2 regions of the Faecalibacillus intestinalis genome follow, and region 2 is predicted to be linked to the other one. Evidence: a T-box and tRNA genes for the amino acid it is inferred to sense, from the RefSeq annotation. Region 2 holds a T-box; the other holds one or more tRNA genes.
The links. The T-box of region 2 lies ahead of leuS (leucine--tRNA ligase). A T-box ahead of a tRNA ligase gene usually reads a tRNA of that ligase, here a tRNA-Leu.
Positions count from the first base shown of each region.

Region 1 (16,780 bases), 790 kb from region 2:
AATTCAACAGATATAGCTTTCAAAAGCACTCTTTATGATAAATTTATGACGAATTTATAAGAATTTATCAAAAATCCTCTTTAAAGAATGTATGTAAAAATAAAAGCACCTCCCCTATTTTTGTGTTGTTCATGTCACTTCCTAGAGATGTGGCGCTTGCAATACATACCTTATTCTTTATTTCGCACGTTATTCTACTCCCACTTTTCAATATTTGTCAATAGACAAATTTTAACATTTGCATAAATCCGCCAAAACCTTAGCGTCATGCCACTTTTAGCAAGATTCATTCCTAATTTTTTATTCATCTCTAAGCCTTTTCATTCTTGAATGTAAATGTTAAAATGAAAGAACTTAGGAGGTCATTATGATAAATCAAAGAATTACAAAATTAAGACAACTTATGAAAGAAAGAGGAATCGATCTTTATATCATTCCAACCAGTGATTTTCATCAAAGTGAATATGTAGGAAGTTACTTTGAAGCTCGTCATTATATGTCTGGATTTAGCGGTTCTGCTGGAACTCTTATCGTAAGACAAGAGGAAGCTTATTTATGGACAGACGGTCGTTATTTTATTCAAGCAGAAAAAGAACTTGCCGGTAGTTGTATTCAATTAATGAAAATGCGTACACCGGGTGTTCCTACTATTAAAGAATATGTTGAAAAATATCCAGAAGCAACCATTGGTTTTGATGGGCGCGTAATGCCCTATAATCAATGTCTTTTCACAAATACCATTCAAGCCAATGAAGATCTTGTAGATCTTATTTGGCAAGAGCGTCCTGAACTTTCCCATGAAGAAGTTTATTTATATGATACAAAATATTGTGGTGCTTCTAGAAAAGAAAAATTAGAAATCATTAGAGAAGAAATGAAAGATGCGAAATATCATTTAGTGACAACTTTAGATGATATTGCTTGGATCTTTAATATTCGCGGTAATGATGTTTTATGCAACCCTGTTGCTTTAGCGTATGCTTTAATTGAAAAAGAAAAAGCATACCTTTATTTAAGAAAAGAAGCTGTAAGTCAAGAAGTCATTGATGAATTATTAAAAGATCAAATTAAAGTTAAAGATTATTTTGATATTTATGAAGATGTTAAAAATATCAATGGTAAAGTTCTTTTAGATACAAAATCAGTAAACTATACATTAGTTAATTCTATTAATATAGATAATGTCATCGATCAAACAAATCCAAGTCAATTACTTAAATCAATTAAAAACGATACAGAAATCAAAGCGACAAAAGATGCTCATTTACATGATGGTATTGCTGTTACTAAATTTATGTATTGGTTAAAAACAAATATTGGAAAAATAGAAATGGATGAACTTTCTATCTCTAATAAACTTTTAGAATTTAGAAAACAACAACCAAATTTCAAAGATATTTCCTTTACAACCATTTGTGCATATCGTGAAAATGCAGCTTTAATGCATTATCATCCAACAGAAAAACAATATTCTAAAGTAGAAGCTTCACATCTATTATTAATTGATAGTGGTGGACAATACTTAACAGGAACAACAGATATCACTAGAACATTCGTTTTAGGTGAAATGACGCAAGCAGAAAGAAAAGATTTCACAATTGCTTTAAAAGCCATGTTTAGATTACAAAATGCGCATTTTATTGAAGGTGTAACAACTGGTGCCAACTTAGATATTTTAGCTCGTGGTGTTATCTATGATTATGATTTAGATTATCGTTGTGGAACAGGGCATGGTGTTGGTCATTTCTTAAATGTTCATGAAGGACCTAATGGACTTCGTCCAAAAAGCTTATATGGTCATGAAGCATGTATCGTTCCAGGCATGATTACAACAGATGAACCAGGTGTTTATGTAGAAGGTAGTCATGGTATTAGACATGAAAACGAACTCTTATGTGTAAAACATACTGAAAATGAATATGGTACTTTCTTAAAATTTGAACCGATCACTTATGTTCCATTTGATATTGCTGGTCTAGATTTAGATTATTTATCAAATCATGAAATTGCTTCTATTAATGAATATCAACAATATGCCTTCGATCATATTAAAGATGCCTTAACTCAAGAAGAAAAAGATTGGTACTTAAATAACTTATTTATTAAATAACAAGAGAAATCTTGTTATTTTTTAAAGTTGATATAGTTTTAAACTATATCAAATAGTGAAAAATATGTATTTTACAATATCACTTATGTTTTTTATACTTTTAGTAACAACAAGGAGGAAGTAAAAATGAACGCACCTTATAAATATGATATTGTTGGAAGTTTTTTAAGAGATAAAGAAATTAAACAAGCAAGAGAAGAATTTTCTTTAGGTAAAATAACACTTCAACAATTAGAAGAAGTTGAAAATAAATCTATCGAAAATCTTGTTAATGAAGAAAAAGCTGTTGGTTTAAAAGCTGTCACTGATGGTGAATTTCGAAGAGCCTTTTGGCATTTAGATTTTCTATGGGATTTAAAAGGCGTAGAAAAAGTAGCCGTCGAACATTTTTCAATTGCCTTTAAAGGACATCAACCAAAAAGTCAAACTTTAGAAATTGTGGATAAAATCGATTTTCCCGAAGATCATCCATTTTTAAAACATTTTAAATTCATGCAAAGAGTATCTGGAGAAACAGAAGTTAAACAATGTATCCCTTCTCCTTCAATGCTTCATTTAATTTGTTGTATTAGAGAAGAAAACTATCAACCTATTGAAAGATATCAAGATAACGATGTTTTATTAAAAGATATCGCCTATGCTTATCAAAAAGCAATCAAAGCTTTTTATAATGCTGGATGCCGTTATCTTCAATTAGATGATACTTCATGGGGAGAATTTTGTTCAAAAGAAAAAAGAGAAGCTTACAAAGCAAGAGGAATTGATGTAGATGAACTTGCTAAAAAATATGTTGATATGATCAATCTCGCATTAGAAGCTAAACCTGATGATATGGTTATTACAATGCATATTTGTAGAGGCAACTTTAGATCAACATGGTTTACTTCAGGCGGATATGAACCAGTTGCTAAAACATTATTTGGGAATTGTCATGTTGATGGTTTCTTCTTAGAATATGATAGTGAACGTGCTGGTGGATTTGAACCTCTTCGCTATATTCAAAATCAAAAAGTTGTCTTAGGTCTTGTGACTTCTAAAGATGCTAAACTTGAAAACAAAGATGAAATTATTAAACGTATTCATGAAGCAGAAAAATATGTTCCATTAAATCAATTAGCACTGTCTCCACAATGTGGTTTTGCTTCAACAGAAGAAGGAAACTTACTTACTAAAGAAGAACAATGGAATAAAGTCAAACTTGTTAAAGAAATCGCTGAAGAAGTTTGGTAATAATAAAAGGAACTTTTCGTTCCTTTTATTATTTTATAACTGATTTTAATGTTTCATCTGTCATTGCAAAAGTTTCTGATACTTTTTGATAGATGATTTCTTCATCAATGTTCAATTCTTTTAAAAGTTTAAAAACCTTTTTTAAATCCTCTTTTCTTGTTTTATCCATTGCATCATTCATTAAGTTTTCAAAAACATCAAACAAATTAATATCATCACTGGATTCATTTTCAATACTTTCTAACAAAATCGATTTCATATCACGAGAACGACTTCTTTTATCACGATATAAAATATAAGCCTTTGCTACTCTTACATAGCCTTCTTCAATTAAAATTTCTTCAACTGTATCTTGAACAAGTTCTACTGTTGGTAAAGTACTTTCTTTTTCTTCTAATCTTTTTTCTACATCATGAGCAATAGCATATACTTTCTTTAATTCTACTTTATCAAAACATGCACTAAAGGCTTTATAAAGCGCTCCAGCAATCTTGTCTACTTCAAAGTCAACTAAACGCCCATCTCTTTTTCTAATACTTTTAATCATACAAAGTCTCCTATCTATATATAGTATAATGAAATTTTTATTTAATTTCATTAGATATGATATTTTTCTACATGGACTTGATAATTTTTATAAATTACTAAAATATAATCTTCTTTTAATTTTTCAACAATCCCATATCTAAAGACATCTTCTTGATTTAATTGATGCTTTTCTATTAATCGATGTTTGATTTCTTTTTCGTTATCAATTCTTGTCTTCCACCATTTTTTAGGTTTGACTTTAGATAATCTTAAATAGTCTTCTATTAATTCATCTTCATATTGTTCTTTTAAATAAAGATTGATATATTGGAATAATTCATCTAATTGAAAACCAAAGAATTTAAACTGTTGAGCTTGGTAAAATTCACCCAAATCTAAAAAGAAATAAAATGGTGACTTACATTGCCTTAAGACTTTATTCATTGTTATTGGCATTCTTCCTGAATTCCAATATTTTTGTAACATATCTTCAGCTAAATGTATTTTTTCAATATCTTCTTTAGATAAATCATGACTCTCTATTAATTCATAAGGCGCATGTTTTTCATAAATATAACCATATTTATTAGCTTCTTTTCTTAAACTTGTTCCTCTTAAAAGTTTTAAGAACCCTAATTGTAATTCCTTAGGATATAATCTAAAAACATCATCAAATGATTTTGAGAATCTTTGTAAGTTCTCTAGTGGCAATCCTGCAATTAAATCTAAATGAAAATCTATTTTATGATTTTGTTGGAGTTGTCGAATAACATCACATAGACGTTCAAAGTTTTGATATCTTTGAACAACTTTATTTGTTGGTTCATAAGTTGATTGAATACCGATTTCAAATCTAAGTAAACCATCAGGTGCTTCTTCATTAATAAAATCAATAATTCTTTGATCTAAAACATCCCCATTGATTTCAAATTGTAATTGTACTCCTGGATGACAGTTTTTAAAAACAAAGTCTAATATTTCTAAAGCATGTTCTGTTTTAGCGTTAAACGAGCGATCTAAAAGCTTAATTACTTTGACATCTGTATTTAAGATTGCTTTTAATTGTTGTTTTAAATAATCCATTGAAAAGAATCTTAATCCTTTTTCTAATGAAGATAAACAATATTGACATTGATAAGGACATCCTCTACTTGTTTCAAAATATAAGATCCTATTTTTCATATCTTTCATGTCTCTTTTTAATAAATAAGGAGACTCTAACGTTTCTAAATAACTTAAATCAACTGGTGGAATCAAGCGTGGATCTCGATGTTTTTTCGTACTAATACCTTGAAGCTTGACTTCTTCATTATTTTCCAAAGCTGTCAATAATTGATTTAAAGCAACTTCACCTTCACCAGCCATAATATAATCAATTTCAAACTCATCTAAAAAATGATCTATTTCATAAGTAACCTCTGGTCCACCAACAATAATCTTTAATTCTGGTTTTCTTTCCTTTAATAAATGACATAATTTTTGAATATGATCCACATTCCAAATATAGACACTTAAACAAAGAATATCTAAATCCATTGATAAAAGATCATCTACGATATGATTTAAATCATCTTTAATGGTATATTCTTTAAAATCAATATCATGATCATCTTTACAAGCTACATAAAGAAGTCTTAACGCTAATGATTTATGGATAAATTTTGAATTTAATGTTGTGATTAATGTTTTCATAATTACTCTATATAAAAATCTAGAGAAAACTCTAGATTTTTAATCTTTCTTAAATTTTGGAATAACGTTTTTATATAAACAATACTCTTCTAACGTCCAGTTTTGATCTTTAATTTCCTTAGCCACTTTTTTACCTACATAACGTAAATGCCATGGTTCATGAGAAATTCCTGTAATACCATCCGTTCCTTCTGTAAAACGAACAATAAATCCATATTTTGCACAGTTTTCAACAACCCATTTATATTCTGTTGTATCTCCAAAGACAAGTCTTTGTTTATCAACGACACTTTGAGAAGTCATATCAATACCAAGTCCTGTTTGATGTTCACTTGCTCCTGGAGTAGCTACATATTCAGCAGCATAAGCACCACCATATTTTTGTTCAGTTTCTTGATAGATTTTTTCTTGTTCTTCATATGAACGATAACCACTATTTAATAATAAATACATACCTTCTTTTTTAGCATCTTTGATCATTTTAACTAAAGCTTCGGCTGCAACTTTTCTAAGTTGTGGATGATCACATGTTGGCGCTACATATTCACTATCTAATTCTACTAAATCTTTTGGTTCATAATCATTTAAATAGAATCCTTTTTTTACAAGAGTTAAATAATCATCTGGATTGGCAATATTATATTTAGCATTTGTTTGACCATTACTTGAAACAATAAATGGATAATTAACAATATTAACAGCATAATTATAATCTTTAACAGTATTATATTGTGCTATATAATCATTGATTTTCTTTAAATCATATCCTTTTACTTTTCTAAAAGGAGCTGTTTGACTATTTGTAAGTTTATTGTCTATTAAAAATTGAAGATCACTTTTACCAGCACCATCTTTTAACATTGACCAAATTGTTTTTTCACTATAACCCATTGATTTTAATGAAGGCGCTTGATTTTCAAAAATATAATTAACAACATCAACGATATCTTCATAATTCATATCTTTATGTAAAGAATAGAATTGTTCATATTCATCATAAAGAGCTACTTTATTTGAATTATCGATCCATTTTAAAATATGTTTCATCTCATCATGTGATAACAATTCTTTTTCTTCATCATTATCAAATGATTTTACTAATTCACTAGTTGTTGACCAAGAGTAACCTTTCATCAAAAATTGAATTCTATTAAAATTAAAATAAATAATAATTCCTAAAATAACAACCACTGCTGCAATTACAGCAATCACAGTACGTCCTACTTTTAAACGTCTTCTTGAACTACTATAAGAACTGTAATAACTATAATCTGTTTTTTTCTTAAATAATCCCATTTCTTTTTTTCACCTCTATTAATGTATCGCTATTATAGAAAATATAGATACTACTTACAATCCTTTTTTAAATAGTTTTTTCTACCAATTTCATATAAATCATTTCCTAAATGATCAATCACTACAACTAATGGCATATTTTTAACTTTTAACTTACGAATTGCTTCCGGTCCTAAATCATCAAAAGCAATCACTTCACATTCTTCTATACATGAAGACATCATCGCTCCAGCACCACCAATAGCACCAAAATAAACGCCATGATAGTCAACAATGGCTTTTTTAACTGCATCACTTCGATACCCTTTACCAATCATCGCATGTAAGCCAAGTTTAATAAGTCTAGGTGAATAAGCATCCATTCTTCCTGAAGTAGTTGGTCCACCACTGCCAAATACTTGACCTGGTTTTGAAGGTGTTGGGCCAACATAAAAAATCGTTTGATCTTGGATATTGAAAGGAAGTTCTTTTCCTTCATCCAATAATTGAATCAATCTTTTATGAGCAGCATCTCTTCCTGTATAAATCGTTCCACTTAAAAAAACTTCATCTCCAGCTTTTAGCTGTTTAATTTTATCAACTGTTAATGGTGTTTCTAAATAAATCATAACGAAACCTCCTTATGACGTGAGACATGACAACAAATACTAACAGCGACTGGCATTCCTGCAATATGTGTAGGGAAAGTTTCAATATTTAAAGAAAGAGCTGTTGTCTTTCCTCCATAACCAGCAGGGCCAATTCCTGTTTCATTGATCATTTGTAATAATTCATCTTCTAAAGAAGCATATCTTTGATCTGAATGATGACTTCCAATTTCACGAATCATGGCCTTTTTAGCAAGCATTGTCACTTTATCAAAAGAACCTCCAATACCTACACCAATAACCATTGGTGGGCAGGCATTTGGTCCTGCATCATTGACCACTTTCATCACAAAATCCTTAATTCCTTGAAGTCCATCACTTGGTTTTAACATCTTAATTTGGCTCATATTTTCTGAACCAAATCCTTTAGGCGCTAAAGTAATATGAAAAGTATCCCCCTCAACAATATCATAATAAATAATTGCTGGAGTATTATCTTTTGTATTAGTACGTTCAAACAAAGGATCTTTAACAACTGATTTTCTTAAATACCCCTCTGTATATCCTTGTCTTACTCCTTCTTGAATTGCTTCATTTAAACTGCCACCTGTAATATGTACTTCTTGTCCCATTGTCACATAAACAAAAGCCATTCCTGTATCTTGACAAATAGGCATTTGTTTTTCTTGTGCCAACTTTGCATTATCCATTAATACTTGTAATGTTTTTTGGGCAAGTGCACTATCTTCTTCATCATGTTTTTGTGATAATGCTTTTTCAACATCTTGAGGTAAAATAGTTGCTGCTTCTATACACATTTTTTTAATTGCATCTGTAATTGTTGAACATGTTATTTCTCTCATATGTATCTCCTATTCAATAATATTATCTTTTACATCAGGATAATAAATAGAATAATATCTAAGTGACATTAATTCCATTGTTGTAAGTAAATTATGTTTACCTGTTTTTTTATATTTTGAATCACCTATTTCAATAATATAATTTGGTTCAAAACCAAAATCAAAGCTCTTATCATTGGTAATCACAACAACTTTCGCATTTGATTTTTTAATATATGAAATCATCTTTTGACTCCCATTAAAAATATGACCACTTACTGTTAAGATAATAGCTACACTATTTTCATCTAACTCCTTAGCACATTGAAGCTGACTTGTTTGTTCCATATAAGCCATTGTGAACTTCTCTAACATCAATAAATCAGTTTGAAAATGTAAAGCAACAGAATGTGAAAACTGTGTTCCAAAAAAAGCTACGTTATCACTATCATGAATCAGTTTTAAAACCTCATCGATTACATTCCAATCTAAATAAGAAGAAAGTTGATTTAAAGATGTACAAATTTGTTGGCTATAATAAGCTGTACTTTCTTCTGGATGATCTTTCATCATATCTAAAGGAACATTAATTAAATTATTAAACTTTCTTGATGTTGAACTAAACCACGCACACTCTTGTTTTAAATGAGCATAATTTTCATAACCAAGTGTTCTACAAAAACGAGAAATGGTTGCTGGAGACACAAAACATTCGCTCGCAAGTTTAGAAATTCCCATATGAGCTACTTCTGAAATATGATGTGCCATATACCAGGCAATGTTATAATTTGTATCTGTTTCATTGGCGCTATCTAAATATATTAATAATCTATAAAATAAATTTTTCATGTCATCCTCCCCTATTCTACAATATTATACACTAAATTCATCTTTATGCTTATATAAATTTGTGATAACAAATCACATATTTTTTTACATTTGTAACTTTTTTTAACTATTTTTTATTTATATATTAAATCTGTAGAAAGAAAATAGATTTTACTATTCATATTCCCTCTATTATCTTTCTATATTATTCTTATCCTCCCAAATAAGAATAACATAAAAGGCATCTTGATGTCTTTTTTCTTTTTCTTATAATAAAGAAAAAGGAGATCAATATAATGTTAAAAGAATTCAAAGAATTTGCCTTAAAAGGCAACATGATTGATTTAGCTGTTGGGGTTATTATCGGTGGTGCTTTTAATTCATTAGTCACTTCTCTTGTAGAAAACATCATTATGCCTATTTTAAGTTTAGTTACAGGTAAGATCGATTTTTCTAATCTATTTATTGCTTTAGATGGAAATACATACAAAACATTAGCTGCTGCTCAAGCAGCAGGGGCATCTACTGTCAATTATGGTTTATTTATTACTGGTTTACTTAACTTCATTATTATGGCTTTTGTCATCTTTATGATTGTTAAAGCAATGAACAAGTTAAGATCTAAAACTGAAAAACCAGTAGAAGAAAAACCGACAAAGAAGATTTGTCCTTATTGTCAAAGTGAAATTTCTATTAAAGCATCTCGTTGCCCACACTGTACAAGTCAATTAGAAAAGTAAAAAAACTCTCTGTAATGTACTCATTACAAAGAGTTTTTTAATAAATTTTATATTGCATTATTTATGTGATATTTAAGAGAGGAAAAATATCGGTGCATGTTATAAATAATGCTATTGATTCAATTAATTATTTATTTTTTTGTTTTTCTTCAATTTCTTTTAACATATCAATACGTACTTGGTGTCTTCCACCTTCGTATTCACCTGATAGCCATGCATCTACGATCATTTTTGCAAGTTCAATTCCTACAACTCTTGCCCCAAAGGCTAACATGTTTGTATTGTTATGTTGTCGTGATAAAAGTGCACTATAGGGTTCACTACATGTTACACATCTAATTCCATTGACTTTATTAGCCGCTAATGAGATCCCTACTCCTGTTCCACAAATAACGATTCCTTTATCTACTTCTCCATTTACCACTGCATTTGCTACTGCTTCTCCTGATACAGGATAGTTGAATCTTTCTGTACTATCTGTTCCATAGTTGACTACTTCATATCCATATTTTTCTTCTATATATTTTTTGATTTCTTTTTTGTATTCTACTGCTACATGATCATTTCCAATTCCTATTTTCATTTTTATAATCCTCTTAATTCTTTGATAGTTTCTTGATAACTTCTTCCTTTTCCAAATAAAGCACTTGTTCCTAAAATAAATCCCTTAACTCCTATTTTAGACAACATTTCTATTTTCTCTGGCGAACATGCTCCATCGATCATGACATCATATCCTCCATAGTTCTTTGCTTCTTCTACAAACTTTTTAAATTTTGGTGTTACAAAATCTAAATATTTTTGTCCTGCAAATCCTGGATTCACACTCATCAACATTACATAGTCACATAAATAAAGTAAATCCTTTACTGTTTCAAAGGTTGTCCCTGGATTCACTGCAATCCCTGCTTTGGCTCCTGCACCCTTGATCATTTGTAATGTTCTACAGGCATGTGGATCTGTTTCTGGATGAATATAGATGATTTTCGCTCCTAGTTTAGCAAACTTTTCTACATATTTTGCTGGTTCTTCAATCATTAGATGAACATCACATGGTTTTGTGGCTGTCTTGCAGATATATTCAATATCTTGTAGTCCCATTCCAAAGTTTGGTACATAACTTCCATCCATGACATCTAAATGAAAGATATCTATTCCACCCTTTTCTAGATTTTCAATTTCCGTTTTTAATGATGCAAAATCTGCACACATCATACTTGGACATAATAACTTTTCCATATAAATGCTCCTATTTATGAATTTCAATAATAGTATCAGTTATCGTTTTATTCCCTTCGCATGATTTTACAGAAGAATATTCTTGAGAATTAGTAACGACAAATAAAACTGTAGCATCATATCCACTTTCTTTGACACCATCAAAGTCAACTTCCAAAAGTTTATCTCCTTGTTTTACTTTGTCTCCTTGCTCTTTTAAAGCATTAAAATACTTTCCATTTAATTCAACTGTATCAATTCCTACATGAATAAGAATGTCTACACCATCATCTGTAGTAATACCAATAGCATGTTTAGTAGGAAAAAAAGTTTTTATTACTCCATTTACAGGAGATACTAAAGTATTTTCTTCAGCAATAATTCCTACTCCTTTTCCTAATGCTTCTTCTTTAAATAACGGATCATTTGTTTTAGTTATATCAATAACACTCCCCTTAATTGGGGAACAAATATTATAATTTTCTACTTTTTTTGCTTTAAATTTACCAAATATCATCTTTCTTCTCCTTATTTTAAAAACGAGTACACTGTTAGTGACTCGCTTTTTGTAATTTCTATCTATAATTCAGTAATTATTGAAACTTTTTCATTTAATTTTGTATCATTTTTATCCGAAATTACAATTACATCATCTAAATCAAATGCTTTTACATTTGATAACTTATGAAACTTAGAACTGTCACATACAAGATAAATTTGATCTGAATGTCTTTTTACCATTCTCTTTTTTGTTGCTTCTTCTATAGTAGGTGTTGTAACACCTAATGTTTCATCTATTCCATTAGCTCCTAAGAACGATTTATTAAAATATAGGTTTTTTAATAAATCTTCTGTAAATGGGCCAGTTAATGAAGAAGTGATGGGATTATATCTACCTCCAAGCACAAATATATCAGCTATTACATTTTCATTTATAGAAAAAACATCTGTATTCGTAGTATAAATCGTAATTTTTTTTCCGATAATATATTTTAAAATCATTGTACATGTTGACCCTGAATCAAGATATATTGTATCTCCATCTACAATTAATTCAGATGCCATTCTAGCAATTTTTTCCTTTTTTTCACTTTCTAATGTATTTTTCGTTGAAATCGGTATTTCTCCAATTGTAGATATTTTTTTAAAAGCTCCACCAGAGAAAGATTCTATTTTTCTATTTTTTTCAAGTTCCTTTAAATCTCTTCTCAAAGTTGAAACGGATACACCGTCAAATATTTTTTGTAATTCGTCTATTTTTACAAGTTCATTTTCTTCAATAATACTTAAAATTTTCTTTTGTCTTTCATATGGAATCATATTTTAAATACACCTGCTTCCTGTTTATAAGGATAACATATTTTCCATAATTTATAAAACAATACTATGCGAGTTTGTCTTCTTTGTTTGTAAACACATATCCTAATACTGCACCAACAATAGTAGCAATTAATAAACCAATTGCACCATGAATAACATTTGCGTTATTTACGATGAATGCCGGGAAAGTTGTAACACTACCAAAAACAAATGCATTTGTAACAACTTTCATCAATCCTAAATAAGCGCCACCTACAGCACTACCAATAATTTGTGCTAAGAATAATTTCTTATTTTTTACTAACATACCAAATAAAGTTGGTTCAATAATTGCAGATAATGCAATTGTGATAATACCAGTTAATGAAAATCCTTTTAATTGAGGATCTTTAGCTTTTAAATAAACACCTAAAGCTGTACCAATTACTGCAAAGTTACATGCAAATGTTAAAGGACAAATATAATCATAACCAAATTGAGAAATATTATTAATCATGATTGGATTGACTGCCCAATGTACACCAAAACTTACAAGGACACTCCATCCACCACCAATTAAGACACCAGTTAAAATACCACTACGTTCAATTAGCCAGTTAACAACATTTGCAATACCTTCTCCTACATAAACCCCAATTGGACCAATAACAATTAATGTTAATGGAACCATTACTACTAAAGATACAAGTGGAACGATAACTAATTTCAATGTTTCTGGAACTTTTCTATCTAAAAATTTATATAAGAAAGAATATGCCCAAATTGTAATAATGATAGGTAAAACTGTAGAGTTATAATTCATTAAAACTGTTGGAATGCCAAAGAATGAAGTTGTTGCTCCATTTCCAATATCACCCATTAATCCAATTAAATCTGGATGAAGTAAAGCAGCCCCAATAAGTGCTGAAATATAAGGACTTGCACCAAATCTTTTACCAGATGTAAATGCTAGTAGAACAGGCAAGAAATAAAACACTGCCATAGATGTTGAATATAAAATAGTATAAGTTCCACTACCTTCTTTAATCATTCCTAATTGTACTGCTAAAATCAATAAACCTCTTAAAATACCTGATCCAGCTAAAGCAGGTAATAATGGTGCGAAAATTGCAGAGATCGCTGAGAAAACTTTACTTATAATCCCTTCATCTTCATTACTTTCTGCCATTTCAACATTTCCGTTACCTTTTACTAATTTTTCAAATTCTTCAAAAACATGAGGAACTTCAATTCCAATAAGCACTTGATATTGTCCTGCTTTATTGATGACATTAACAACACCATCAACCGCCTTAACATCTTCATCATTTGCTAATGTTTCATCTTTTAAATTTAATCTTAAACGTGTTGCACAATGTGACATATTTGATATATTTTCAACACCACCAACATGCTCAAGAATACCTTTTGCAGTTTCTTTATAATTCATTTTTTTCTCCTCCTTTAAAGAATCCAAGCATTAACTTACTAGCTGCAATAGCATCATTTCTATCTATAATAGATTGAATATAGTCTAATCCAACTTTATCTATTAAGTTATTCATATAATTAATCATTTCAATATTTCTTTCACATTCTGCTGCAGCTTCTTCAATAACAGGGAATGTATCAAAATAAATTGCATTTTTATAACCATGTTTTTTAAAATAATATAGCATTTCTAATGTCTTAAATGGAGTTGATGTTCCAATCATTAAACCATCATCATGTACACCGTAACCATCATTTAAATGAATACCATATAATTTATTTCGACTTCCAAAAATATCTGCAGCAAATGCAGGATTTTCATGTTTCATTAACATATGACAATAATCTAATGTCACTCCAATATTATCTCTATTAATATCATTTAACATCATACCTGTAACACCCATTGAATCAATAAATGCATATGATCTTTCTTCATATGGTTTATATTCAATGCTTATTTGTAAATCAGGTGCATAATCACAAACTTCTTGGAATGCATGAACTAATTGATCCCAAACTCTTTTATAGTTGATTTGAAAGCTATAATCAAAACCATCAAAACCTAGCCATATTGTAACAACTTTTCCCCCTACAGCTCTACAATAATCTGCAGCATCTTTACATAATTGAAGTGCATCTTTTGCAAGCTCGGGATCAGAATTTCCTAATTCACCATTAATAAATTTATTTCTAAATCTAAGTGCAACACCATTTAATTTTAAATCATATTTATTTAATAATGATTTCATGGTATTTGCATCATAACCTTTAACATGTTCCGGATAATTTAAATCAACATATCCTAATCCAACTTTTTTAAAATCTGAAAATGATTTTTCTAAATCATATCCTTCAATTCTTAAATAAGAATTAATTCTTGTTGCTAATTTCATTTTTTTCATTACCTCCCTTTGACAGTTTCAATATTAGCACATCAAGATAGCGTTTTCAATCATTTTATTTCAATTTTTTTCATATTTTTTCATTATTTTTCTTAAGTTTATGAAAATTAATGATTTTAGCCATGTGTTTAATAGATATATTTGATTATTTTTGAAATATTTTGATTTTATTTTCATATTTTTTCATAAGTAACTATTCATCCCATAAAAAAATACAAAAGAACTTTTTTATAAAAGGATCTTTTGTATTTTTTACTTTAATAATATTTTCACAAGACAATTTAATGATTGATTATGATTATATTTTTTTAATACCAAACGTCTTTACTTTTTCTAACTTTTAAACAAAAACAAACGATTTCATATAATACGTAATTTAGCTTACTCAAATACTTATATTCAATAATTAACACATTAACTATAAAAAATTAACGTAATTATTAATAGTGCAACAAAAAAGTAAATCATTATAATTTATTTATCTATAAAACACAAAAAAACATCGATTACTCGATGTCTCTTACATTTGGTGCGGGCGACAGGAATCGAACCTGCACGCCGAAGGCGCTAGATCCTAAGTCTAGTGCGTCTGCCAGTTCCGCCACGCCCGCATTGAAATGGTGACCCGCAGGCGACTCGAACGCCTGACCCTCTGATTAAAAGTCAGATGCTCTACCAACTGAGCTAGCGGGTCAAAATATGGTGCCGGCTAAAGGACTTGAACCCTCAACCTACTGATTACAAGTCAGTTGCTCTACCAATTGAGCTAAGCCGGCATTTAAAAAAATGGTGGAGGTTAACGGACTCGAACCGCTGACCCTCTGCTTGTAAGGCAGATGCTCTCCCAACTGAGCTAAACCTCCAAAAATGGTGACTCGTACGGGATTCGAACCCGTGAATGCATGCGTGAAAGGCATGTGAGTTAACCGTTTCTCCAACGAGCCACATGGCGCTTGAAGTAGGACTCGAACCTACGACCGATCGGTTAACAGCCGATTGCTCTACCAACTGAGCTATTCAAGCAACTTAACAGTGCTCATTTATATTAGCATCCTTTTTCTAATAAATCAACCCTTTTTTAAATTTTTTTAAAAAAATTTAATTTTATGTCAAAAACCGTTTCTTCTTGTAATATTATATACCATTCTATATTTGATTAATGGTATAATTATATAAACATATAATATAAGGAGGATCCTATGGACCAACAAAGAGAACAGGCAAGTCAAATCGCACATGAATTTATTGTTTATCAAGAAAGTGAACAAGCAGATATTGATGCAAAAGATCATCAATTCGATGCTTTATGGCAAAGTATATATGATGTATGTAAACTTATTAAATTTGGAATAATAGAAGATATTACTGAAGAAGAATTTGAGGAAGCCTACGCTTGGTTAAAAACCACTCAATCTCTTACAGAAGATTATCAAGAATTAGAATTAGAATTTTAAGGAGATCAAAAATGGAAAAATATTTAATTGTGACAGACACAACAAGTGCAATGGATCAAGAAATTGCACAAAAAAACGGAATCGAACTTATTTCATTAAGTGTCATCGTTGATGGTCATGAATATAAAGATCAAATCGATATTTCAACCAAACAACTTTATGACTATTTAAGAGATGGTAAAATTCCTTCAACAAGTCAGCCAAATACAGGTTATCTTGTTGAACAAATGGAAAAATGGCAAGAAGAAGATTATGAAGCAATCATTATTATTACTTGCTCTGCAGATTTATCAGGAACAAACAACGGTTTCCATCTTGCTAAAGATACCGTTGGTTTAGATAATGTTTATATTTATGATAGTCGCCAATTAGGTGCTCCTGTTATGGATATGGCTATTTGTGCAAAACAACTTGCAGATGAAGGAAAAACTGTTGATGAAATTTTTGCTGCTTTAGAAGAAAAAACAAATCATTCTTTTTCGTTCCTTTATCCAGATAACTTTAAACAACTTTCACGTAGTGGAAGATTATCACCAATGGCAGCCAGAATGGCATCGATG
Region 1 covers NZ_AP024085.1:284,592-301,371, reverse strand. Annotated here, with positions in the region: gene Fi14EGH31_RS01595 (M24B family metallopeptidase) at 368-2,110, shown strand; gene Fi14EGH31_RS01590 (5-methyltetrahydropteroyltriglutamate--homocysteine S-methyltransferase) at 2,237-3,340, shown strand; gene Fi14EGH31_RS01585 (ATP cone domain-containing protein) at 3,369-3,887, opposite strand; gene Fi14EGH31_RS01580 (B12-binding domain-containing radical SAM protein) at 3,938-5,560, opposite strand; gene Fi14EGH31_RS01575 (M15 family metallopeptidase) at 5,600-6,856, opposite strand; gene Fi14EGH31_RS01570 (Fe-S-containing hydro-lyase) at 6,907-7,464, opposite strand; gene Fi14EGH31_RS01565 (fumarate hydratase) at 7,461-8,306, opposite strand; gene Fi14EGH31_RS01560 (MurR/RpiR family transcriptional regulator) at 8,316-9,134, opposite strand; gene mscL (large conductance mechanosensitive channel protein MscL) at 9,410-9,853, shown strand; gene rpiB (ribose 5-phosphate isomerase B) at 9,981-10,436, opposite strand; gene Fi14EGH31_RS01545 (ribulose-phosphate 3-epimerase) at 10,439-11,092, opposite strand; gene Fi14EGH31_RS01540 (PTS sugar transporter subunit IIA) at 11,103-11,588, opposite strand; gene Fi14EGH31_RS01535 (DeoR/GlpR family DNA-binding transcription regulator) at 11,651-12,391, opposite strand; gene Fi14EGH31_RS01530 (PTS transporter subunit EIIC) at 12,456-13,820, opposite strand; gene Fi14EGH31_RS01525 (sugar phosphate isomerase/epimerase family protein) at 13,810-14,757, opposite strand; tRNA gene Fi14EGH31_RS01520 (tRNA-Leu) at 15,294-15,377, opposite strand; tRNA gene Fi14EGH31_RS01515 (tRNA-Lys) at 15,385-15,460, opposite strand; tRNA gene Fi14EGH31_RS01510 (tRNA-Thr) at 15,467-15,542, opposite strand; tRNA gene Fi14EGH31_RS01505 (tRNA-Val) at 15,554-15,629, opposite strand; tRNA gene Fi14EGH31_RS01500 (tRNA-Glu) at 15,635-15,710, opposite strand; tRNA gene Fi14EGH31_RS01495 (tRNA-Asn) at 15,714-15,789, opposite strand; gene Fi14EGH31_RS01490 (hypothetical protein) at 15,966-16,220, shown strand; gene Fi14EGH31_RS01485 (DegV family protein) at 16,232-16,780, shown strand, end outside.
Region 1: it has a tRNA-Leu gene. The T-box ahead of leuS (leucine--tRNA ligase) is inferred to sense a tRNA for this amino acid. The anticodon was not compared.

Region 2 (16,780 bases):
ATTGATCAAAATAAGCTCAACCAACTTATTAAACAAATAAAAAACACCAAAAACATCTATGTCATTGGTGTTCATTATTCATCTTTACCAGCAAAACATTTAGTTTTAGGATTACAAGATTTAGGTATTAATACTTATTTTGCTTATGATTATATGCAAGCAAGTCATCTTTATAATACAATTCACGAAGATGATCTCTTGATTTATTTTTCTATTGAAGGTAATCAAAATAATGTTTCTCGTTTTTTTGACCTTACAAACGCCTCTAAAAATACGTATATGATTACTTTAAATCCAAAGCCTAAATTATTGATTGAAAATACACTTATTCTTCCAGGATATACTTTATCTAAACAATCAATTGTTGATTTACAATCGATTGTTGTAATCTTTGTAGAATTACTTTTAAATATGTTTCATAATACTTTAAAAGAGGATTAAGTTTTTTTTACTTAATCCTCTTCTTTTTTTAAAAATGAAAGTATTTTTTCATTAAAAGCATCATCTTCTTTAATTTCATTTAATTGTCCTACTTCATTAGCACATTCTCCACAAATATCAATTCCAATTGTTTGACTGTTTTTAAATAAATAAGCGAGTAATATTTTAAATTCCATGAGTTGCATAGAACCTTGATCCCAATCTGTTTGAATAACATTTTGACTCAAAACATCTTTATCAATTGAAATATATAAAGGATATTGACGTAATAAATCATCAACTTTTTTCCACACTTCTCTATTTTCTAAATCATCATCTGTTAAATAGAGAACCTGATCTTGACGTTTAATCAATGAAACCTGTTTTTCATCAATACCTATTAAAATCACTTTTTTTAAATATTTATTATTTTCTAAACTATTTAAAATCCAAGATCCACAACTTAAAATATCATCAAACATCGGTTGCATCATATCACTATGATGATCAAAAACAACTAAAATAAAATCATGTTTCATTTTTTCTATCCAAAACTCACTAACATAATGAAAATTACCAGAATCTATAAAATGTATGCCTTCAGGAGATAGATTACTTATTTTAGCTTCTATTGTTCTTCTTGCTTCTTGACTACAATAACCATAAACACCTTGTAATTCATGTAAATCAAGCCATCTAATATTTTTATGTTTATAAAACTTTTCATTTTCATAAATTCCTGTAAAATCCATGACCGTCATGTTATTTTGTTTTTTAAACATTTTAAACACTTCCTTTGTTTTTATCCTAGCATAAAAAAAGTAACTTCCGTTACTCTTTTAATAAATATTTTTCAATTGCTTCAACGCACCCATCATGATCACAATCACTTACAATAACATCACCATATTGTTTAATTTCATCAATCGCATTATCCATCACAACCGCAAGTCCTGCTACCTTTAAAGCTTCAAGCTCTGCAGAGTTTCTTCCTGTATTTAAAATCACAATTTTATTATACGCAACCGCTCTAGCAATTGCTTCTTGAGTTTTCTTTGAAATTTGTTTATTAGAATTTAATAATGTTCCTTCCATATCAAAAGCTATTAGTTTATATTCCATACGACTTTCTCCACTACAAATGGTAGTGTATCATTTTTAATCAATTAAAAAAGTCTCTTTCCATTTTAGAAAAAAGACTTGTTTTTCTACAATACATCACAATTTACATGCTCAATAAATTCAAGAAATGCTTTAGATTTTTGCGTATTCTTTAAATAAGCCATATAAAATGTTTGTTTTTCATCTATATCTTTAATTTTTATTTTTTTGATTGGCAACAAATCATAAACTGCCATATCAGGAACAATCGCTACCCCTAAATCATGACCTACAAAACCACCAACGACTTCATCTTCCTCTAATTCCATTGATATATGAGGATGTATTTTTGACTTTTCTAAAAGATGATCGATCATTGGACGAATTCCACTATTTTTAGTAAAAGTAATAAAAGGTAGATCTTCTATTTGTTTTAAATCAATTTCATCATTTTTAGCAAGTGGATGATTAAGACTGACGATTACATAAAACTCTTGTGTTACAACAGGTTTAAAAAATATATCTTGATCATCTACATAGGAACAAAAAACAATATCTAAATCATTTTTCTTTAAATCATGAATAAGATCATAAGAAAAACCACTATGGCATTGAAAGGTCACATTTTCATTTTGAAAAGAAGAAATTAGTTGGGGAATATAGCTCATCCCTAATCTTCTTACAAAACCAATATTTAAAGTTTCTTTTCCTTTTGAAATTTGTTTAATATTTTCTATAGAATCATCTAAACGATTAAGAATTGGCTCGATTTCTTTTAAAAATAGTTTTCCATACTTTGTTAGAACAACATTTCTTCCCTTTTTTTCAAACAACGCAACATCTAGTTCATCTTCCAATAAATGAATGGCATGCGTTAAACTCGGTTGAGTAATATGTAATTTTAAAGCTGCTTTTGTATAATGTTCTTCTTGTGCTAATGTCGTAAAATAACGTAATTGATATAAATTCATTGTCATCACCTAATATGATTATACTAGGACTTCTTTTTCTTTTCGAGTACGTTTTTTAAATAATAAGCTAATTAAAACACCAACGATAATAAAAGCTGATCCCAATACAAATGAAGTTGTCAAAACTTCATGAAAAACAACAACTCCTAAAAATGAAGAAGTTAATGTTTGAATTGGATAAAAAGCACTACAAGTATTAGCAGGTAATAATGATAAACTTTTATTCCATAAAATATTCGTAAATGCCGTACAAACAACTCCCATATAAACAAGTCCTAAAACAGCACCTAAATCTACTTGAATAAGAGGGTGTGTCACTTGTACTTCTAAAAAGGAAACTGGAATATTACAAACTGTTGCAATCAACATTGATACTTTTGTAAGTGTTAATGCACCGTATTTATTAGAAATCTTTCTTGAAATAACGGACATAAACGCCCAACCAATAACTGCAATAAAAGAAATAAGCACACCTAAAAATTGAATATTAGCTCCTGTCCCAATAATCATATAAACACCAAACAATGATAAAATAATTCCTGCAATTTTATTCATTTCTAATTTTTCATTTAAAATAATCATGGCCATCACACTAATAATCACTGGATTTAATGAATTAATAAGTGAAGCCATTGATCCACCGGCAATCTTCGTTCCTAAAAGTTGGCAATCAACAGAAACAAAATAACCAATAAATCCCATAATAAAAAAATATTTATAATCACTTTTTTCAATTTTTTCTTTCTCACTTTTTAATGAGATTAAACTTAGTGCTATAAAAGCAATTAAATAACGAAACATTGCTACTGTAAACGTAGGAATCTTTCCTAAAACAAATTGACTGACAACATACAAACTTCCCCATAACATAAATGTTGTCAATAAATATACATAAGATTTTTTCATTTTCTTCTCTCCCTTAGTTCTACAGTATACATTTCTATTTATATAAATAAAAATAGATAAAAATTATCAATTTGATAGTTTTTATCTATAATTTATTATTTTGTATAACATGTATAACCATTTCTACCTTGATTCTTTGTTTGATACAAAGCCTGATCAGCTAAATTATACAAGTCTTTAAATGTTGTTCCATGTTCAGGATAAAAGGCAATCCCAATACTACAAGAAATTGTTCCTTTAAAATTGTCAATTTCAATATTTCTTATCTTTTGACATATTTCTTGGGCTTTATTTATCGCATTTCCATGCTCTTGAATATCTTTAACAAAAACAATAAATTCATCACCACCTGCACGCCCTACAATATCCTCTATTGTAAAAGATTCTTTTAAAATTGAGCCAAAGTTTTTTAAAACTTCATCACCAATAACATGGCCATTTAAATCATTTACTGTTTTAAAATTATCAACATCGATCATAAAAAGTGCCCCTAATTGTTGAGAAGAATCATTTTTTAAATATGTACTAATTTCATTTTGCAATGTTTCCTTATTTTTTATACCTGTTAATGCATCGATACGTACAAATTCTAATAATCTTTTTTGATGTTTATTGTTTACTTTATAAATTGTAAATAACAAAATCACTAACGCAAAAACAAATAAAGTAAAAAGCAAATATTCAGCATAAATGATAAATGTATAAGATTCCTGTGCTACATCTGCATCAATGTTATAACACATGATCCAATCATTGATTTTTAATGGATAATAAGCCATATAAGATGTTTTATTATTATAATTTAAAGTCATATAACCATTTTCTTGTTTAATCCATTTTTGTTTTAAACTTTGAAGATCATCCGGAGATAAAACATTGTATTCAGCAAAATAACTAAAAATACTTTCAGAAGCTAAAAAATCTTTATTTTTAACAGCATTATTATAAGTAATCAACTGCCCTTCTTTAGAAACAAGAAAGGCCGATCCTTTTCCATCATAAATACCTCTAAAAACAATTTTATTTAGATTCCCAATATCATAGCTACCACCTATAACTCCTACAATTTCTTTTTGTTGATCATAAATAGGTACCGCTATAATAACACGTGCCTCCCCTGCAATAACACTTTCAAGTGGAGCGCTTAAGACTCTATTTCCCTTTAGTGCTTCTTGAAAATATTCACGTTGACTTACATTCTTTACGGCACCATTATCATAATGACTTTCTCCATTTTTATCAATAATTCCAACATTTTCTAATTTTGTATATTCTTTAATGGAATGAATTAAATTTATATTATCTTCGCAAAATAAATCTTGCTGGCTTATATGATTACCAACACCTTCAAGATATCAATATTGAATATCTATATACTGTTTTAAACTTTCAGTTTGTTTTTCTGTATTAGCAACCACTTTATTAACAGATTCATTTTCTATATCTTTTTTTATATAAAAGAAAAACGAAATAGAACAAATCATTATAAAAACAATAAAAATCATCATTGCTTTTAAATATGCTTTAAAAGAGAGTTTATAAATTGCTTTTCTTTTCATATCGTTCACCATCTTTTCTTTAAAATATTTTACCATATTTAAACAAAGGTAAACAAAGATTTTAATAAAAAAAGAATTATAGTATCGCTATAATTCAATTAATTAAAAAACCTTGAGGATTTCTTGAGCAACAAATAACTCAGGAAATCAACTTTTGGCTTTTCTGTTGGTTATCAACTTTTTTAACTATTCTATTATTTTCACAAATGTTATATCATCTTCTTAAAATCAAATATATTTTCCAAATTCAATACGATAAAATCATTAATAACTCTTAGTTCTTTTCTACTTGTTTTTTTAATAAATCCATTAATCTTTTTTGTTTAGCGTAGAGTTTAATTATATTATAAACACGTCGATAAACAATTCGATAATCAAAAGGTCTTTTAATGTAATCAGATGCTCCCATCGCAAAACCTTTATTAATGACATTTGCTGAATCTTCACTTGAAATTAAAATAACAGGTATATCATCTAACCATTTTTCTTGTTCCATCCATTGTAAAACATCAAAGCCATCAATTTCAGGCATAATAATATCTAATAAAATCAAAGAAATTCCCGAACCATATTGCTTAATATAGTCAATACATTCTTGCCCATTTGTAGCTTCCAATAAATAAAAATCATCTTTTAATATTTCATAAAGAATTGCACGATTTAACTCAGAATCATCAACAATAAGAATTGTTTGTTTAGTATCATTTCTATCAGAATAATACTGATGATCTAATTCTGTAAATATGCAATTCTTTTTTCTTTTAGCATGGTATAATAAATGATCTGCCAAAGAAACTGCTTCTTCAATTGTCCCTGTTTGATACATTGTAATCCCTGCACTCAAAGAAAATTGAACACTTTCATACCTTCTGATTGTTGCATGATGAATATTTTCTAAAATATTTTGCATAATTAAATAAAGATCTTCTATTTCAATATTTGGCAAATAAATAATGAATTCATCTCCACCATAGCGAATAAGTTTATCTTGATTTCTAAGTGAATTCTTAATATGTTCAACAATCATTTTAAGAACCCTATCTCCGAAATCATGACCAAATGTATCATTATAAATCTTAAAATCATCCACATCGAGCATAACAATTCCTGCAGGAGTTGTTTGATGTTTTATTTTTTCTTCATAAAAACGTCTATTATAAGCACCTGTTAATACATCTAAATAAAAATCATCGTGTTTACCCAAATACTTTAAAATAAGATTGCTATTTTCTTGTCGCGATAACTCTAGTTGTTCGTCTAAACAACAAATAATTTCCATTACATATTCTTTTTGATCTACAACATAGTATTTAGAAATGACATGATAAAGTTTATCTTTACAATATTCTAATTTTGTACAATCTTTTTTTAAACGAAATGCTTCTATTGTACTGCTTAAACAATTAGAGTTCATTTGATTTAAATCTGTTTTTTCAAAAAGATGTACATTTGGATATAGTTCTTGATAACAAGCCATTTTATATAAAAGTTCTTTCATTGTTATTTTACTATTTTGCATGTTTTTTCCCTCAATATGGTTTTATTTTAAAAAAAGAAGCATAAAAATTCAATGAATATATCTAAAAAAGAGAAGAATATGTGATTTATAATAAATAACATCCTTTTTCTTTTTATTGAAAATATTATTTTAAAACAGAAATAATAACTTCCTCAACCTTTTTTACATCAATTGGTTTAGCAATATGATCATTCATTCCTTTTGAAATTGCCATTTTTCTATCTTCTTCAAAAGCATTAGCAGTTAAAGCAACAATTGGAATATGAGCCTTTCCTTCATCAGATAATTCTCTAATTGTTTCCGTTGCCTTATAACCATCCATATGAGGCATTTGAACATCCATTAAAATCAAATCATAGCCTTTAGCAGGCATTTGTTCCATTTTAGCCACACATTAAATCCCATCTTCAACACGTTCAACTATTAATCCCATATCTTCTAAAATCGTTATCGCTATTTCTGCATTCAAATCATTATCTTCAGCCAATAAAACGTATTTCCCTTTTGACACTCCCCATGTCTAAAGACAGGAGATTCTTGCTACCTGCCAACATTGTTGGCTGACCAGTTCATTTCTGATAGGTCGCAGTGCAAGATAGGGGTATGCCATTACCCTTCCTAGAGCAGAACCTATAGTTCTCTAGGCAGTATATCTGTTACCAATATACTCAGTTGAGTTGTATATATTTATAGCTCCTAGCAAATCCCTGTGTGTTTGATATCCACATCTGCATATATAATTTCTATCTTTTGCATGTTGGATTCTTCCACTTATCGGACAGATCTGACTTGTATATACTGGATCTACATACTCAACTTTTATGCCTGCCAGTTTTGCTTTGTATTCTACAAATGTAGCTAGTCTATAGAACGACCATGTATGCAGGCTATGATTGTTTTTTCGACTTGTTCTTGTCGTTGAGCGGATGTTTTGTAGTCGCTCTAATTTGATTACTGAGATATCATGTGCTTTTGCTGTATTTACAATTTCACGACTTAGCTTATGATCTGTATCTTTCATGATACGTTGTTCTTTGTTGTTGGTTTTGACAACCGCCAGCGTGTAAGAAATCAAAGATATAATCCCCAAAATTCCTAAATAATTAATCAATGTTCTTTTCATCTTTACCACCAAATTCCTTACTAAACCAACAAATATAATTATCTAATATATCCTCGTTAAATTTATTTCCTGCACTTTTCCTATCTAATTGATAATCAATCAAAGAATGTATTGTCATTGTAAAAGAGATAGCTGCCTGATCAATGTCTTTTACAAATATTTTTTGATGAACTTGTAATGCATAAAAAAGATTTTTTGTTGCTAAAATCATTTTTTCTGTTTCCTCACACATAATTTGAGCAGCCACAACATTTGTAGTGCGTGTGGAATAAATGATTTTATAAAACGAAAACATTTCACTTTGTGTACTCATCTTACAATAATTATGAACCATTAATTTTAAAACTTCTTCTAGACTTTTATCTTTGACAAGTTTTCCATAATCAAGATCCGTTATTTTTAGTTTTTCTTTTGCTTGTGTTCTTAAATAATCATACATTGCCTTTACAATTTCATCCTTCGAACGGAAATGATTATACAATGATGGTTTCTTTATCCCTAATTGCGTCGCTATTTGTGACATTGAAACATTGTCTATTCCATTTTTAGACGCTAACATAAGTGTCGCCTGAATAATTTCTTCTTTCCTCTCCATATCTATCCGCTTCCTTATGTTAGTTATATTACTACCTATTGTTAGTTTAATCAATAAAAATTTAACAATTTCCTAGCTTTAACCATTATTTCATGACATTCTCATAAAGATTTTATTTTATTTGTCACCCAAAAAATACATATATTCACAAAAAAGTAGAGACACTTTTTCAAAAAACTTGATTTTTCAAGGTTTTTGAGACGTATCTCTACTTAAATATTTGTAATATTTTATTTAACGACAATGTTTACAATTTTATTTTTAACCACAATTACTTTAACGATATCTTTACTGTCAGTATGTGCTTTAACGTTTTCTTGTTGGAATGCTAATTCTTTAACAGTTTCATCATCTGCATCTTTAGCAACTTCAATTTTAGCTCTTAATTTACCATTAACTTGGATACCCATTTGAACAGTATCACTAACTAACATTTTTTCATCATATGTTGGCCATGGTTCATAAGCAATTGAATCATTGTGTCCTAATTGTTGCCACATTTCTTCACAAATATGAGGTGCAATACATGAAAGCATTTTAATAAAGTTTTCAGCATATTCTTTATAAACATGTTCAGCTTTATAACATTCATTAATGAAAATCATCATTTGTGAAATAGCTGTATTGAAACCTAATTTTTCAAAATCATCAGTAACTTTTTTAACTGTTTGATGATATACACGATCTAAACTATGATCATTTTCATCAGATAATTTACCAGTTTCAATCATTAAACGATAAACACGGTCTAACCATTTACGAGAACCATCTAATCCATTTGTTGACCAAGGAAGTGATGCTTCAAGTGGTCCCATGAACATTTCGTATAAACGAAGTGAATCTGCACCATGACTAGCAACGATATCATCAGGGTTAACAACGTTACCTCTTGATTTAGACATTTTTTCGTTGTTATCTCCTAAAATCATACCTTGGTGTACTAAACGTTGCCATGGTTCTTTACATTTAACAACACCACAATCATAAAGAACTTTATGCCAGAAACGAGAATATAATAAGTGTAATACCGCATGTTCTGCTCCACCTACATATAAATCAACTGGTAACCATTTATCTAATAATTTTGGATCACAAATTTGTTCACTATTATGTGGATCAATATAACGAATATAATACCAACATGACCCAGCCCATTGAGGCATTGTATTTGTTTCACGACGTCCTTTTTGTCCATCAATTTCTACTTCTAACCAATCTTCACAATTAGCAAGTGGCGATTCACCACTATCATGAGGTTGGAAGTTTTTAGTTGCTGGTAATTCTAATGGAAGTTCTTCTACTGGAACTGTACGCATTGTTCCATCTTCCATATGAACGATAGGAATTGGTTCACCCCAATAACGTTGTCTTGAGAATAACCAATCTCTTAATTTATAAGATACTTTCTTTTGTCCACAATGATGTTCTTGTAACCAATCTACCATTTTATCAATAGCTTCTTGTTTTCCAAGACCATTTAGCCATTCAGAGTTAATATGAACACCATCTTCTGTATAAGCTTCTTCTTCGATATTTCCACCTTCTAATACTGGAATGATTTCAATACCGAATTTTTTAGCAAATTCATAGTCACGATCATCATGTGCTGGAACAGCCATGATAGCTCCTGTACCATAACTTGCAAGTACATAATCAGAAATCCAAATTGGGATTTTTTTACCATTTACTGGATTGATTGCATAAGCTCCAGTAAAGACACCTGTTTTATCTTTATTAAGTTCTGTTCTTTCTAAGTCAGATTTACTAGCACAACTTTCTTTATAAGATTCAACATCTGCTTTTTGTGCTTCGGTTGTAATTTCTTCAACATATGGATGTTCTGGTGCCATAACACAGTATGTTGCCCCAAATAATGTATCACAACGTGTTGTAAAAACTGTAAATACTTTATTTGTTCCATCAATTTTGAAATCAACATTTGCCCCAATAGATTTACCAATCCAGTTACGTTGCATTTGTTTTGTAGCTTCTGGCCAATCTAAGTCATCTAAATCAGCCAATAATCTTTCTGCATATTCAGTGATTTTTAAAACCCATTGACGCATTGGTTTACGAATAACAGGATACCCTCCACGTTCACTCTTACCATCAATAACTTCTTCATTTGCAAGAACGGCTTTTAATTCTGGACACCAGTTAACTGGAATTTCATCAATATAAGCTAATCCTTGATCATATAATTTTGTAAAGATCCATTGTGTCCATTTATAATATTCAGGATCACTTGTTGCAATTTCACGATCCCAATCATAAGAAAATCCTAATGATTTAATTTGTTTTCTAAAAACATCAATATTTTTCTTTGTAAATTCTGCAGGATGATGACCTGTTTGAATTGCAAATTGTTCAGCAGGTAATCCAAATGAATCAAATCCCATTGGATGTAATACATTATATCCTTGCATTCTTTTCATTCTTGATACGATATCTGTTGCAGTATATCCTTCAGGATGTCCTACATGTAAACCATTTCCAGATGGATATGGGAACATATCCATACAATAATATTTAGGTTTTGAATCATCATAACAATCTGTTTTAAATGTTTTGTTTTCGTCCCAATATTTTTGCCATTTTGGCTCTATTTTTGTGTGATCGAACGGCATAATTTTTCCTCCTTAAATATAAAAAAGCATCCTTATCTAAGGACGCCAATTTCAACGCGATACCACCTTAGTTCTAGAATAAAATTCTAGCACCTCAAAACTTTAACGCAGTTCTACGATATTTTTTACTTTATTCAAAAATACATCTCATAGGCGAGTTCACAAATACTATAATCAGTTTGCACCACCCACTGACTCTCTAAATATAGGGGATTTGCTAGTACTCCTATTCATTGATTTTGCTTTTCTATTATACCACATCACATACTTTATGCAATAAAAAACTCCCTAACTCTTTAAAGCTTCTATAATTTCTATCTGTTTTACTTTTTTAATTGGGATCAAACAACATAATAATGTTAAAATAAGTACTCCTATAAAAACACCTAAAAGCACATTATTTTGTATAACAAAAAATTCATCCATCAAATCTGAAATACTTTTTTGAATCAACTGATTAGCAAAAATAAATAACTTTTTTAAAACAATCATTGCTTCTATAAATGCTGTGCAGGAAATACCTAGACCTTGACACAAAACAAGAGTTATCATCTGCCATAATGAAGCCCCCAATGTTTGTAAAATAGCAAAATATTTTTTTCTTTTAATGACCATCAAATATAAAACAACACCTAATAAAAAGCAAGCTGTTACAACTGCTAAAGAACTAAAACAATAAAGGATCCATTCAATTTGTTGAAATTTTTCATCGATGCTTGAAGATAATGAACTATTTGCAAGTTTAAATTGATATAAAGGATATTTATTTTTTAAATCTTTTAAAATATTTTTATCTTTCACTTGTAAAAAAGCGGTTTGCCCTACTTCTATTTGATAAAGTTCTTTTAACATTTGACTCATTGCATATTCATTAAAATAAACGGTCTCCATTAAAGTCTTTTTATTTTCAATCCCTACAATTTTAACTTTATAAAAACAAATTCTATTTTGATATTCAAAAAACAAATATACATCTTTATTTATTAAATTCTTCTGATGCGATAAATATAAAAGTTGTTCATAAGTAGACTTAGATAAAATGATTTCTTGAGCATTTTTTATCTTTCTTCCTTGAATTTTCTTTTGTGGTTGCTGAATATAATCAGAAATATAAAGTGTTTTTTTCGTTTGATATTTTTTAGAAAAAGAGATTCCTAAAAAATCCACCTGATCATTTTGTAAAAAACGGTATTGAATTGCTGGATGTTGAATTTGTTTCAAATCATCCATCTTGATCATTTGATTATTTTTCTTTTTTAACATAATGGTTGTTGAAGGAATAATTTGTTCTAATTGCTGATGAATTTGTTTTTGTGTTGATTGAGTCAATGAAAGGGTCAATAAAATACTTAAAAGTGCTAAAAATAAAACTTGTACAACAACAAAAGAACTCTTCCACGTCATTTTCAATTCTTTCAATATAAATTGTAAAAAAGATCTTTTACTTGTTTTTTCTTCTTGTTTTTTTCTTTGCGTTATTGGATTTTGATGAATTAATTTTAATTGATAATCTTTTATTTCATAGAGATAATCATGGTATTTTTTAGCAAGTATTTCATCATGACTAATAACAATCACTAATTTTTCTTTAGACAGTTGTTTTAATATTTTAAAAATTTCTTCACTATTTTTTGCATCTAAAGCACCTGTTGGTTCATCACATAAAATAATGGGATGCTTAGCAATAAATCCTCGATAAATAGCGACTCGTTGTTTTTGACCTCCAGATAAAATTGCTGTTTTATAACGTTGTAAGTCTTTTATTTTTAAACGTTCTAAATAATATTCTTTTTTAAAAATCATTATTCTTTTAAAATACGAAATGAGATTTACATTTTCTTTAACATTCATTTCTTCTATTAAATAAAACTGTTGAAAAATAAAACCAATGTATTTTCTAATATAATGTGGTATTTGTCGAATATCTTGCCCATCAATTTCAATCACACCTTGATACTCATTATCCAAACCTCCTAAAATATTTAAAAGTGTCGATTTGCCACTACCGCTTTTACCAACAATGACATACATCCCTGTTTCTTGAAATGTCATAGACATCTCCTTGAATAAAGGTCGATCAAAAGACTTCGTTACATTCTTAATTTCTAACATCCTATTCCTCCCTTAAACACTCATACATTTTTATTTTTTTCATCTTTAAAACTATAAATAGACTTAATAAAATTCCTTGCACGATATATCCCAAAAGATAAAAGAAATATAACATAAATGACCATTGAAACTCTCTTGGTAAAACAAACAAATGGTTTATGCCCCATATCTTTTTAGAAATATCAAAAAATGAAATGATTTTTAAAACTCCACTAGAAACCAAACAAGAAACTATTCCAATTGAAATCATCATTAAGCTTATTTTTTTTAAAATAAAAAATGCTAAATGATTATTTTGATAACCATTAGCAAGCATGATGGCATATATTTTTTGATTTTCATAAAACATCGATAAAACCATATATCCCATTAAAACGATTGCAATCATAAAACTTAAAAAAATAAAAACAAAACTAATCTTTTTAAAAAGATCAATAACTTTAAAATAACTTTCATATTCTTCATAAATAGGTGCTATACCTTGATATTGAACTGATAAATGCGTTAAATAATCTTTCATATATTTATGATTTTTAACATAGACAATACACGTTGAAACATCAATGCATTGAAGGACTATTTCATTGGATAATGAATGATAATAAAGAACAGGTTCTTGATAATCATCTTGAATCACTCCTTTGATTTTTAATGTATATTGATGATGATTAAGTTTATAAATAAGTTTATTTTGTTTTATTTTGGTAATTAAAGCGTGATTGACATAAACTTCATTTTGCTTTGTTTTTTTGTTAATTGAAAAAGATTGAAAGTTTTTAAGGCCTTCAATCTTTCCTATATCTAAATGATATTGATATTTTCCTTTCAGTTTTGTTATTTCTTTTTCTTTAAAGGGTTCTTGATTTTTCTTTTGAATCATAACTAAATTATTATTCATTGCTTGATTATATTGTTTTTGATAATAGCCATTAAATCCTTCTAAACCAGTAATAATGAGCGTCATTGCTAGTACCATATAAATTTGTGAAACAAACATCATCACCCATTTCTTTTTATCTTTTAAAATCATTTGGATCATTTCTTTAAACAATAATCCACATTTTGTTTTTCTTATTTCATAACGTGAATATAATTGATGGTTCCAATCATAATGATGTTTTAAACATTCAAAATTCAAATGACAAGGTGTATATTTTGAAATTTTTTGATCATGAGAAACAATAAGAATAAGGCGTCTTTGACTCGCTTTTTTAAAAAAACGATAAACTTTTTGACGATTTATTTCATCTAAAGCTCCTGTCGGTTCATCACATAAAATAATAGGACTTGAACATAATAAAGCACGAATAAGGGCCACGCGTTGTTTTTGCCCACCTGATAAATTCTTTACCTTTTGATTTACTAGTTCATTTAATTCAAAGATTTCTAATAATTCTTGTAACTGTTTTTCTACAACCTTTATTCCTTTTAAGTGACAATAAAATAAACAGTTATCTTTAACACTCAAATAATCAATTAACTGATAATTTTGATAAACAAAACTAATAACAAGTTGTCGATAATCTTTAATATCTTCTATTTTTACTTGATTAAAAAGAATCTTTCCCTCATAGTCTTGATCCAATCCTGCTATTAATTGTAAAAGTGTTGATTTTCCACATCCACTTTCCCCTGTAATAGCAATCAAACCATAATCAGGAAAATGAATATTCAAATTTTCAAAAATAACTCTTTCTCCTTCAATTGTTTTAAATTTTTTTGTGACATTCTTTAACTCTAATCCCATTTTCTTACTCCTTATGTTATAATTGCTTCGGTGATAAAATGAATCAATTTAAATACTCTTTAGATAACAAACGTTATCATACTTATAACTATTATTTAAAAAACAAATACCATCAAAAAGTCGCTAAAGTTGCACTAAATGCTGATTTTACCTGTCCTAATCGTGATGGAACAAAAGGCTATGGTGGTTGTATTTTCTGTAGTTCATCAGGATCTGGAGATTATGCTGGAAATGTTCATGATCATTTAGAAAAACAATTTCAAACAATCTCTCAAGTCATGAAAAGAAAATGGCCTGAATGTGCTTATATTGCTTATTTTCAAGCCAATACAAATACCTATGGTCCATTAGATAAAATAAAAAAAATGATTGCCCCTTTTTTAAACAAAGAAGATGTTAAGGGAATTGCCCTTGCTACAAGACCTGATTGTTTAAATGAAGAAATCGTTCAATATTTAAGTACCATCAATAAACAAAAAGATGTCTATATTGAACTAGGTTTACAAACGATCCATGAACAAACAAGTAAACTTATTAATCGTGGTCATACTTTTCAAGAATTCTTGGACGGTTTAGCATTATGTAGAAAATATAACCTTGAAGTATGTGTCCATATCATCAATGGTCTTCCTTTTGAAACAAAAGAAATGATGATTGAAACAGCTAAAACCTTAGGTCAATTAGATATTCAAGCACTTAAAATACATATGTTATTCGTTGTTAAAAATACAAAACTTCAACAAATGCATGAAAATCATGAATTTAACATGCTCTCTCGTCAAGAATATATTGATATCGTAGTAGAACAACTTCGTTATATTAAACCTGAAATCGTTATCGAAAGATTGACTGGTGATGGTAAAATTGATGATTTAATCGCTCCTTTATGGTCCATTAAAAAGGTAACTATTTTAAATGATATTGATAAAAAAATGAAAGAACTTGATATTTATCAAGGTGATCTATATAAAAAATAGCCCAGTTTTTCTGGACTATTTTTTTACACTATTATTATACATCATTTTTTAAGCTATTTTGTCTCAAATTTGTTTCAAATTTGTCTCAAAAAACACTAACCTATTATAGTTGGTTAGTGTTTTTACATCATACCTATTCAGTTTCGATAAGACCGTAATCTCCATCATTACGACGGTATACAATACTAATAGCATCTGTTTCAGTATCACGATATACGAAGAATGAATGTCCAATTAATTCCATTTGCATAATTGCTTCTTCCATATCCATTGGTTTTGGAGTAATTGTTTTTGTTTTTACTAATACGTCTTCTTCTTCATCTTCTAAAGGTTCAATTGATGCTAAATTGAATGCAAGTTTATTATCTTTAGATTTTCTGTTTAATCTAGTTTTATACTTTCTAATTTGACCTTCTAATTTATCGATAACTAAGTCAATTGCATTGTATAAATCTTGATCCACAACTTCTGCTCTTAAAAGTACATATTCAGTAGGAATTGTCACTTCAATTTTTTGTCCGTAAGGATAAGTTCTTACAAGTACTTTGGCTTCAACATTTTCACTTACAATGAAGTATTTGTCTAATTTTGATAATTTTTCACTGACTTTTTCTTCAATTGCTTCAGTAATTTCAATGTTCTTTCCTCTTAATGTAATTTTCATAATTAATTCCTCCTTTTTGATAACTATATTATACTATAAACTTTTCTAAATTCCTACTTTAATATGCTTTTTTATCCTGTTTAAAAAATACACATAACAAAAAAAGCTCAATTCATGAGCCTTTTTCTACATATATTTTTTTAAATTTTCCACCTTATCTAATTGTTCCCAAGGTAAATTTGCTTCAGGTCTACCAAAGTGTCCATAAGAAGCTGTCTTTTTATAAATTGGTGTTCTTAAATTTAAGGTATGAATAATTCCTGCTGGTGTTAAATCAAATTCTTGTTTAATTGCTTCAAGAATCACATCATGAGGTACTTTTTCAGTTCCTTTTGTATCAATATAAATAGATGTTGGTTCTTTTACACCAATTGCATAAGATAATTGGATTTCAAGTTCATCACACATATTGGCTGCAACAACGTTTTTAGCAATATAACGTGCCATATAAGCAGCAGA
Region 2 covers NZ_AP024085.1:1,079,147-1,095,926, reverse strand. Annotated here, with positions in the region: gene Fi14EGH31_RS05755 (MurR/RpiR family transcriptional regulator) at 1-441, shown strand, start outside; gene Fi14EGH31_RS05750 (arginase family protein) at 453-1,202, opposite strand; gene Fi14EGH31_RS05745 (HAD family hydrolase) at 1,252-1,542, opposite strand; gene Fi14EGH31_RS05740 (LysR family transcriptional regulator) at 1,629-2,492, opposite strand; gene Fi14EGH31_RS05735 (DMT family transporter) at 2,511-3,398, opposite strand; gene Fi14EGH31_RS05730 (sensor domain-containing diguanylate cyclase) at 3,494-4,687, opposite strand; gene Fi14EGH31_RS05725 (hypothetical protein) at 4,754-4,957, opposite strand; gene Fi14EGH31_RS05720 (diguanylate cyclase) at 5,232-6,476, opposite strand; gene Fi14EGH31_RS05715 (response regulator) at 6,601-6,858, opposite strand; gene Fi14EGH31_RS05710 (RNA-guided endonuclease TnpB family protein) at 7,117-7,599, opposite strand; gene Fi14EGH31_RS05705 (TetR/AcrR family transcriptional regulator) at 7,580-8,194, opposite strand; gene leuS (leucine--tRNA ligase) at 8,425-10,821, opposite strand; T-box leader at 10,857-11,064, opposite strand; gene Fi14EGH31_RS05695 (ABC transporter ATP-binding protein/permease) at 11,110-12,933, opposite strand; gene Fi14EGH31_RS05690 (ABC transporter ATP-binding protein/permease) at 12,935-14,680, opposite strand; gene Fi14EGH31_RS05685 (TIGR01212 family radical SAM protein) at 14,719-15,657, shown strand; gene hpf (ribosome hibernation-promoting factor, HPF/YfiA family) at 15,791-16,321, opposite strand; gene metK (methionine adenosyltransferase) at 16,448-16,780, opposite strand, start outside.